Regions from separate parts of the Streptomyces sp. NPDC058697 genome, predicted to be linked through region 3. Evidence: riboswitches for the same ligand, from Rfam matches in the RefSeq annotation. Region 3 holds a riboswitch; each other region holds the start of a gene.

Region 1 (3,271 bases), on a different contig from region 3:
CAGATAGAGCGCGATCAGCATGATGGCGCTCGCCCCGACCACCGCCACGACCAGGGGGTTCGAGCCCTGCAGGATCGCGGGAAGGATGAAGAACGTCAGGATGAGGAAGCTGGCGGCCAGCGCGACCAGTGCCATGACGCCGCGCATCCGGCCCACCACGACCACGGCGACGGCGAAGATCCCGGCGAGCAGCGTCATCGGGAGCTTGCGGTTCACGTCGGTGACCGAGTACTGGAGCTCCTTGGGGGCGTCCGGCGCATACGCGACGATCACCTCCTGGCCCTCCTCCAGCTGCCGCGAGGAGTCCGGCTGGACGATCTCCGTGAACGTACGGCCCTTGTCCTTTCCGGTGTCGACCCGGACCGTCGCCTTCTTGCAGCTGCCGGTCGCCTGCTGCTGCGCCGACGAGCCCTCGGCGGTCGAGGTGTCGCCGGTCGGCGTCTCCCCCGAGGCGTTCACCGACTTGCAGTCGACCTTGTCGACCTTGGTCACCGTGGCCTGCTGGGTCTGCCGGTCGAAGCCCACACCGGTGCGCTCGTGCCCCGGGGCGCCGCCGGGCCAGAGCACCACGAGGCCGACGACGACCGCCGCCGCGAAGGGGATCAGCACGGCCGCGATGACCTTGCGCAGATGCATCGAGACAGGCGCTGCGGGTCCATGACTGTGCGAGTGTCCGTGCCCGCCGCCACCCGGTCCACCGCCGTCACCACCACCGGGCCGGTCTCCGCCGCCGCCCCCTCCGGGGCCGTGGGGTCCGTTCCCAGGTCCGCCGCCGTGCCCATGGCCGTCATGGCCGTGTCCGTGGGGCGGTTCGGACGGCGGAAGTGGGGGCTGCTGCGTCGTGGTCACCGACCGATCATCGCAAGAACAGCCCGGGCCCACTGTTCACCGCGCCACATCTGACGCTAGCGTGGAGGCACCTTTGCACACGCGGGAGCTCGGAGCACCGGGCTGAGAGGGCGCTGACCTCCGTAGACGCGATGTTTCACGTGGAACATCGCCGGACGGAAATCGCTGCGTCGACCGCCGAACCTGTTACCGGGTAATGCCGGCGTAGGGAGTAGGTCTCATGACCAACAAGGACGTACGCACGCCTGCCTCCAGCCTGACGGACGGGGCGTTCGCCTCGGCCGAGAGTGGCGGAGTGACTGCTTCGCCCGAGAACGGCGAGGCCGGGAAGTCCATCGGCTGGCACAAGGCGTATGTCGAGGGTTCGCGCCCCGACCTGCGGGTGCCGGTCCGTCAGGTGCACCTCACCAACGGGGAGTCGGTCACTCTGTACGACACCTCCGGCCCGTACACCGATCCGAGCGTCGACACCGACGTACGCAGGGGCCTCGGGGCCCTCCGGGCCAACTGGATCATCGCCCGCGGAGACACCGAGGAGTACGCGGGCCGCCCCGTCCGACCCGAGGACGACGGGATCAAGCACACCTCACCGCGCGGCGGACTGCGCAACCTCGACGCGGTCTTCCCGGGGCGCCCGCGCCAGCCCCGGCGCAGCCGTGACGGACAGGCGGTGACGCAACTCGCTTACGCCAGGCGGGGTGAGGTCACACCGGAGATGGAGTACGTGGCCATCCGGGAGAACGTTTCTCCCGAGGTCGTCCGCGAGGAGATCGCGGCGGGCCGGGCCGTACTGCCGGCCAACGTCAACCACCCGGAGATCGAGCCGATGATCATCGGCAAGCGGTTCCTGGTGAAGGTCAACGCCAACATCGGCAACTCCGCGGTCACCTCATCCATCGAGGAGGAGGTCGAGAAGATGACCTGGGCGACCCGTTGGGGCGCCGACACGGTCATGGACCTGTCCACCGGCCGCAACATCCACACCACGCGGGAGTGGGTGCTGCGGAACTCCCCCGTCCCCATCGGCACGGTCCCGCTCTACCAGGCGCTGGAGAAGGTCGACGGGCGGGCCGAGGAGCTGACCTGGGAGATCTACAAGGACACGGTCGTCGAGCAGGCCGAGCAGGGCGTGGACTACATGACCGTCCACGCGGGTGTGCGGCTGCCGTTCGTCCCGCTGACCGCGAACCGCAAGACCGGGATCGTCTCGCGCGGCGGCTCGATCATGGCGGCCTGGTGCCTGGCGCACCACAAGGAGTCGTTCCTGTACGAGAACTTCGAGGAACTCTGCGAGATCCTCGCGGCGTACGACGTCACGTACTCGCTCGGCGACGGGCTCCGGCCCGGTTCGATCGCGGACGCCAACGACCCTGCCCAGTTCGCGGAGTTGAGGACGCTCGGGGAACTCAACAGGGTCGCGAAGCGTTTCAACGTACAGACCATGATCGAGGGCCCGGGGCATGTCCCGATGCACAAGATCAAGGAGAACATCGACCTTCAGCAGGAGATCTGTGATGAAGCTCCGTTCTATACGCTCGGCCCGCTGACGACGGACGTCGCCCCTGCGTACGACCACATCACCTCCGGCATCGGTGCCGCGATGATCGCCTGGTGGGGCACGGCCATGCTCTGCTACGTCACGCCCAAGGAGCACTTGGGCCTGCCCAACCGTGACGACGTCAAGACGGGCGTCATCACCTACAAGATCGCGGCCCATGCGGCGGACCTCGCCAAGGGGCACCCGGGCGCACAGGAGTGGGACGACGCGTTGTCGGACGCCCGCTTCGAGTTCCGCTGGGAGGACCAGTTCAACCTGGCCCTCGACCCCGACACGGCCCGGGAGTTCCACGACGAGACCCTCCCGGCCGAGCCCGCCAAGACAGCGCACTTCTGCTCCATGTGCGGGCCGAAGTTCTGCTCGATGAAGATCAGCCACAGCATCACCGAGCAGTTCGGTGGCACGGCGGCCGCGGGCGCTACGGCCGAGGAGGTCGCCGAGGGGATGCTCCAGAAGTCGAAGGAGTTCGCGGCCAGCGGAAACAGGGTGTACCTGCCCATGGCCGACTGACTCCGGCGCGCCGTCCGACCCGACCTCTTCTCCGAGGTCCCGGCCATCCCGGCCGAGACCTCACGGAGGATGGCGACGCCTTGCCCCGGGCCGTACCGGTAGAGACAAGATCGAGCCCGGTGTGATCAACTTCCGGCTGCGGACCTGCTCGACTCGTGCCGTACGCAGCCTGAGGCAGCGGGAGGAGTCCAGTCCGGCGTGGAGAAGCTTCGCCCTGGTGCATGTAGAAACGGAATGAAGGCGCGCGATGAGGGCGCGGCGCGATGGCCGTGCCTGCCGGGACGCGGCCGTCGCGGGCCCAGTGCCCGCGACGCTGCGGCCGGTCGGTCCCTGCTCCCGCCTGGCCGCGCCCGG
Region 2 (3,271 bases), on a different contig from region 3:
AGGGTGTCGAGGGCGGTGTCCGGGGCCAGCTGCCGCCGCTCCCCGTTGACGAAGATGCTCATGCTCATGCGCGCTGCTCCGAGAGTGCGGCGGCGCCGAACCGCCTGGGTGTGAAGGGGCGGGCCACGTCCGGGAGTTCACCGGTGGTCAGGGTGTGCGCCATGACGTCCCCGGTGACCGGCGTGAGGAGTACGCCGTTGCGGTAGTGGCCGGTCGCCAGCAGCAACCCGGGGAGCGCGGTCGGGCCGAGCAGGGGCGCGTTGTCGGGGGAGCCCGGGCGCAGTCCGGCACGCGTCTCGGTCAGCGGCAGCTCGGTGATGCCGGGGACGAGTTCGTGGGCGTCCCGCAGCAGCTCGTACACACCGCCGGCGGTCACCGTGGTGTCCCAGCCCAGCTCCTCGCTGGTCGCGCCGACGACCAGTTCGCCGCTCTCCCGCGGTACCAGATAGATGTGGCTGCCGCGCACGACCGCCCGCACGCTGCGGCTCAGGAAGGGCGCGAACCGCTTCGGCACGGTCAGCCGCAGCACCTGCCCCTTCACGGGACGCACCGGCGGCAGTACGTCGTCGGGGACGCCCGTCAGACGCCCGCTGAGGCTGCCCCCGGCGAGCACGACCCGGCCCGCCGAGAGCTCGGTGCCGTCCGCCGTCACGACTCCGGTGGCCCGGTCCCGTACGACGGTCAGGCGGTCCGCCCATGTCCGGTGGAAGGTCACTCCGGCCCGCTCGCAGGCCGTGACCAGGGCAGCTGAGAGGCGCCGCGGATCGACCTGGTGGTCGCTGTCGACCCGGAGCCCGCCGCGCACGCCCGGCGCGAGCATCGGCTCCAGCCGTCGGCACTCACGGCCGCTGAGCCACTCCGACTCCAGGCCCGACCGGAGTTGCAGGGCGTGAACTTCGCGCAGATGGGCGCGGTCGTCGGCGTCGAGCGCGACGGCCAGTGCGCCGCACCGCCGGTATCCGATGTCCTGGCCGGCCGCCTCGGTCAGCTCGGCCGCGAAGTCCGGATAGCGGCGCGCCGAGGCCAGGTTGAGGCCGAGCAGGGTCTGCTCGCCGTAGTGGAGTTCGGTGACGGCGGCCAGCATCCCGGCCGCGACCTGCGCGGCCCCGCCGCCGGGCTCCGGGTCCACGAGCGCGGTCGTGAACCCGCGCTGCGCGGCCCGCCAGGCCGTGACGAGGCCGATGATCCCGCCTCCGACGACCAGGACGTCCGAGGTGCGCGGGATATCGGGTGATGTGCGCGGTGCATCGGGTGCAACGGGTGTCTCCGGTGTACGCGACATGGGCGTCCAGCCCCTCCCTTCGCCGGCATGACCCGGATCAGGTTCGTACGGTCGGAGGCCGTTCCAGCCTCCCTCTCAGCCCGGTGCGTCCGGACTCCCGCGAGTGCTTTACGTTGGCCACCCTAGCCCTTCGCCCCAACAGCCTGTAAGGGAGCCTTCACGCATGGCCCGCTCGCTCGACGGTCTCCTCCTCTCGCCGGTCGCCGACCAGGCGCCGGGCCAGGTGGGCACCCGCACCCGGTTCGCCTATCACGAGAAGGACGGCGAGATCTGGGCCGAGTACGCGGGCGGCGACGTCGTGCGCGGCCACCTCGTGGGCACGCGCGAGGGCGACCGGCTCGACTTCCGGTACGTGCAGCTGAAGGTGGACGGCACCACCTCGTCCGGGCACTGCGTCTCCCTGGTCGTCGAACTGACCGACGGGCGGGTGCGCCTGGAGGAGACCTGGGAGTGGGAGTCCCAGGAGGGCAGCGGGACAAGTGTGGTCGAAGAGGTCAACAAGGGCTGACGCTGTGCAACAGCTCACCGATCGCGCCCCCTGACCGACGATTTCACCAGTGTCTATGGTGATCGTGTGAGTGAGCAGACGCAGGGACGGAGCCCGGCGGCGCGACGGAGCGCCGTGATCGTCGGGGCGGGCATGGCGGGCGTACAGACGGCCGTCGCCCTGCGGGAGCGGGGCTTCACCGGAAGCGTGACCCTGATCGGCGCGGAGCCCCACCAGCCGTACGACCGGCCCCCGCTGTCCAAAGCCGTGCTGCTGGGCAAGGCGGAGGGCTCCGCCTTCGACGTCGACTTCGAAGCGCTCGACGTGGAGCTCCGCCTGGGGCTCGAAGTGACCGGCGTGCACCCCTCGCGGCACGAACTCGACACGGTCGACGGCCCGGTTCCGTACGACGTCCTCGTCATCGCCACCGGCGCCGAGCCGGTCCAACTGCCGGGCGCCCAGGGCGTACCCGGTGTCCATCTGCTGCGCACCCTCGACGACGCCGAACGGCTGCGCCCCGTCCTCGCGCGGCAGCACGACATCGTGGTGGTGGGCGCGGGCTGGATCGGCGCCGAGTTCGCCACGGCGGCGCGCGAGGCGGGCTGCGCGGTGACCGTCGTGGAGGCCGCCGGCCGGCCGCTCGCCGGCGTGCTGCCCGCGGAGGTGGCCGCTCCGATGACCGCCTGGTACGCGGACAGCGGGGCGGTGTTGCGCACCCACGCGCGCGTGGAGCACGTCGAGCCCGGCGAGGTGGTGCTCGACGACGGCTCGCGGCTGCCCGCGGGCGCCGTCGTCGTCGGCATCGGGGCGCGGCCCGCGACGGCGTGGCTGGCCGGTTCGGGGATCGAACTCGGCGCCCGTCGGGAGGTGCTAGCGGACGACCATCTGCGCACCTCGGCCCCGGACGTGTATGCGGTCGGCGACTGCGCCTCGTTCCCGTCCGGCCGCTATGGCGAGCGCCTGCTGGTCCACCACTGGGACAACGCCCTCCAGGGCCCGCGCACGGTCGCCGCGAACATCGTCGGCGAGACGTCCGCCGCGTACGACCCCGTGCCGTACTTCTGGTCCGAGCAGTTCGGCCGCTTCGTCCAGTATGCGGGCCATCACGCGTCCGCCGACGCCATGGTGTGGCGCGGTGACCCGGCCGGACCGTCCTGGTCGGTGTGCTGGCTCCGCGGGGGCCGCCTGGTCGCGGTCCTGGCGGTGGGACGGCCTCGGGACCTGGCGCAGGGGAAGCGGCTGATCGAGGCGGGCACGGCGATGGACTCGGGGCTTCTGTCCGACCCCGCGTTGCCGCTCAAGAGCGCGATCGCGTAGACGCTCCGCCGGGCCGCACGGTCGGAGGTCATCCGGTGTCTGCGGGCCGTCCGTGGCCGGTCGCGCAGTTCCCCGCGTCCCTGACGGGTGCGGGCCTGCGTGAGGGGGCCTGCGTGACACGGTCGCACCGGCCCGGGTACCGACTGTCAGTCCGAGATGGCAGGCTTGTGCTCGTGACCGAGATT
Region 3 (3,271 bases):
CGGCCCGAGGACCTGCACCTGCTCCCCGAGACCGGCCAGTACGCGGTCAAGCCCAAGGTGGGCGCGGACTCCATAGGCCTGGCCTTCGTGCCCCGCGAGCAGCTCGGCGGCCTCGACTACGGCGACATCCTGGTCCAGCCGCGCATCGACTTCCGCGACGAGGTGTCCTTCTACTACGTCGACGACGCCTTCCAGTACGCCCTTCACGCCCCCGATCCCGAGCGCCGCTGGGTCCTCGATCCCTACGAGCCCACCGACGCCGACCTGGCCTTCGCCCGGCGCTTCATCGACTGGAACACCCTCGATCACGGCATCCAGCGAGTGGACGCCTGCCGCACCCCGGAAGGCGAGCTGCTCCTCGTCGAGCTGGAGGACCTCAACCCGTACCTGTCCCTGGACCTGGTCGCCGACCGGACCCGCGACTCCTTCGTGGCGAGCATGACGCAATCCCTCCACCGGTTCCTGGATGCCCAGCCCCGCGGCTGAGACCGCCGGGGGCACAAGTCACACGAATCGATCTGCGACACTGGTACAGCCATGCCTAAGCCCGGAGAACTCACTTTCGTTGCCCCCCGCGGAGCCAAGAAGCCGCCGCGGCACCTTGCCGATCTCACGCCTGCCGAGCGTAAAGAGGCGGTTGCCGCGGTCGGTGAGAAGCCGTTTCGTGCCAAGCAGCTGTCGCAGCACTACTTCGCGCGGTACGCGCACGATCCGGAGCAGTGGACCGACATCCCCGCGGGATCGCGCGCCAAGCTGCAGGAGGCGCTGCTGCCCGAGCTGATGACGGTCGTGCGGCATCTCTCCACCGATGAGAACACCACCCGCAAGACCCTCTGGCGGCTCTTCGACGGCACGCTCGTCGAGTCCGTGCTGATGCGCTACCCGGACCGGGTCACCATGTGCATCAGCTCACAGGCGGGCTGCGGGATGAACTGCCCGTTCTGTGCGACCGGGCAGGCCGGTCTCGACCGGAATCTGTCCAGCGCCGAGATCGTGCACCAGATCGTGGACGGGATGCGGGCGCTGCGGGACGGGGAGATCCCCGGTGGGCCGGCCCGGCTCAGCAACATCGTCTTCATGGGCATGGGCGAGCCGCTGGCCAACTACAAGCGGGTCGTCCAGTCCATCCGGGCCCTCACCGACCCCGAGCCGGACGGGCTCGGGCTGTCGCAGCGGGGGATCACCGTATCCACGGTCGGTCTCGTCCCCGCCATCAACCGCTTCGCCGACGAGGGCTTCAAGTGCCGCCTCGCCATCTCCCTGCACGCACCGGACGACGAGCTGCGCGACACCCTCGTCCCGGTCAACACGCGGTGGAAGGTGCGGGAAGTGCTGGACGCCGGGTGGGAGTACGCGGCGAAGTCGGGCCGCCGGCTCTCCATCGAGTACGCGCTCATCCGGGACATCAACGACCAGGCGTGGCGCGGTGACCGGCTCGGGCGGATGCTCAAGGGCAAGCCGGTGCATGTGAACCTGATCCCGCTGAACCCGACACCCGGCTCCAAGTGGACCGCCTCGCGGCCCGAGGACGAGAAGGCGTTCGTCGAGGCGATCGCCGCCCATGGTGTGCCCGTCACCGTCCGGGACACCCGTGGCCAGGAGATCGACGGGGCCTGCGGGCAGCTCGCGGCCACCGAGCGGTAGTCTGGCGGACGTACGTACATCTTCATATTCCGACAGGGGAGCGCCACAGCGCTGAGAGTGCGGGACAGCCCGCAGACCCTCTGAACCTTGCCCAGGTCATTCTGGGTAGGAAGTTCGGTCACTACTCAAGCTGTTGCGCCCTGCCCGGGAACCGACCGAGGTCCCGGGCAGGGCCGCGTCTCTTCCTGGTCACCCCCAGGAGGAATTCAGTGAGCACCACCAGGAAGTTCACGGCCGTGGCCGTGGGGCTCGGCCTCGCCGCGCTCACCGCGTGCGGTTCGTCCGACTCCGGCGACGAGGGCTCCGGGTCCAAGACCGTCACCCTCGTCAGCCATGACTCCTTCGCCTACACCAAGGCCGTGCTGAAGGACTTCGAGAAGGAGTCCGGCTACAAGGTCAAGGTCCTCAAGGACGGCGACGCCGGTACGGCCGTCAACAAGGCCATCCTCACCAAGGACAACCCGCAGGGCGACGTCTTCTTCGGCGTCGACAACACCCTGCTGTCGCGCGCGCTCGACAACGGGCTCTTCCAGTCGTACGAGGCCAAGGGCTCGGACCTGATCCTGCCGCAGTACCGGGTCGACCAGGACAAGCACCGCGTCACGCCCATCGACTCCGGTGACATCTGCGTCAACTACGACAAGGCCTACTTCAGCAAGCACAAGCTGGCCCCGCCGACGTCCTTCGACGATCTGATCAAGCCCGAGTACAAGAACCTGCTGGTCACCGAGAACGCCTCGACGTCCTCGCCCGGCCTCGGTTTCCTCCTCGGGACCGCCGCGAAGTACGGGGACGACGGCTGGCAGGACTACTGGAAGAAGCTCAAGGCCAACGGCGTGAAGGTCGTCGACGGCTGGGAGCAGGCCTACAACGTGGAGTTCTCCGGGTCCGCCGGCGGCAAGAAGGCCAAGGGCGACCGGCCGCTCGTCGTCTCGTACGCCTCGTCCCCGCCCGCCGAGGTCATCTACGCCGACCCGAAGCCGAAGACCGCGCCGACCGGTGTCGCGGACGGCACCTGCTTCCGCCAGGTCGAGTACGCGGGCCTGCTCAGCAACGCGAAGAACAGCAAGGGCGGCAAGGCGCTCATCGACTTCCTGGTCGGCAAGACCTTCCAGGAGGACATGCCGCTGAACATGTTCGTGTACCCCGTCGTCGAGGGGGCGAAGGTGCCCGCCGAGTTCACCAAGTTCGGCCCGGCCGCCGAGAACCCCGAGACCCTCGACCCCGCCAAGATCGCCGACAACCGTGACGAGTGGGTCAAGTCATGGACCTCGCTCGTACTGAAGTAGAGCCCCCCGCCGAGGCGGAGCCGCCCGCGCGCCGGCGTCCGCGCCTCCGTCCGCGCCCCCGCACGCGCCCGCGTACGGGGAGCGCGGCGCGGCTCGCTCTCATGGCCGTGCCCGTCGCGTTCTTCGGGCTCTTCTTCGCCTATCCGGTCGCGGCGATCACGGCCCGCGGGCTCAGGATCGACGGGGTCTGGCGGTTCGGGCGGATCGGCGACGTGCTCGCGCAATCCGACATCCGGCACGTCCTGTGGTTCACGACCTGGCAGGCGCTCGCCTCGACCGCGCTCACGCTGCTGATCGCGCTCCCCGGCGCGTATGTGTTCGCACGCTTCGATTTCAGG

What was found. Region 3 has a riboswitch for thiamine pyrophosphate ahead of ACFWXQ_RS37470 (thiamine ABC transporter substrate binding subunit). Riboswitches for the same ligand answer to the same signal wherever they lie in the genome.
Region 1: linked by a shared signal. The riboswitch ahead of thiC (phosphomethylpyrimidine synthase ThiC) and the one ahead of ACFWXQ_RS37470 (thiamine ABC transporter substrate binding subunit) in region 3 are both predicted to bind thiamine pyrophosphate.
Region 2: linked by a shared signal. The riboswitch ahead of thiO (glycine oxidase ThiO) and the one ahead of ACFWXQ_RS37470 (thiamine ABC transporter substrate binding subunit) in region 3 are both predicted to bind thiamine pyrophosphate.

The regions. Positions count from the first base shown of each region.
Region 1 is NZ_JBHXSU010000009.1:196,439-199,709, reverse strand. Features, by position in the region: gene ACFWXQ_RS22945 (YibE/F family protein) at 1-849, opposite strand, end outside; TPP riboswitch at 921-1,077, shown strand; gene thiC (phosphomethylpyrimidine synthase ThiC) at 1,070-2,917, shown strand.
Region 2 is NZ_JBHXSU010000012.1:270,646-273,916, reverse strand. Features, by position in the region: gene thiS (sulfur carrier protein ThiS) at 1-62, opposite strand, end outside; gene thiO (glycine oxidase ThiO) at 65-1,282, opposite strand; TPP riboswitch at 1,280-1,393, opposite strand; gene ACFWXQ_RS27570 (hypothetical protein) at 1,446-1,790, shown strand; gene ACFWXQ_RS27565 (NAD(P)/FAD-dependent oxidoreductase) at 1,857-3,086, shown strand; gene ACFWXQ_RS27560 (helix-turn-helix domain-containing protein) at 3,260-3,271, shown strand, end outside.
Region 3 is NZ_JBHXSU010000024.1:81,536-84,806, reverse strand. Features, by position in the region: gene ACFWXQ_RS37480 (hypothetical protein) at 1-486, shown strand, start outside; gene rlmN (23S rRNA (adenine(2503)-C(2))-methyltransferase RlmN) at 538-1,644, shown strand; TPP riboswitch at 1,669-1,774, shown strand; gene ACFWXQ_RS37470 (thiamine ABC transporter substrate binding subunit) at 1,854-2,933, shown strand; gene ACFWXQ_RS37465 (ABC transporter permease) at 2,909-3,271, shown strand, end outside.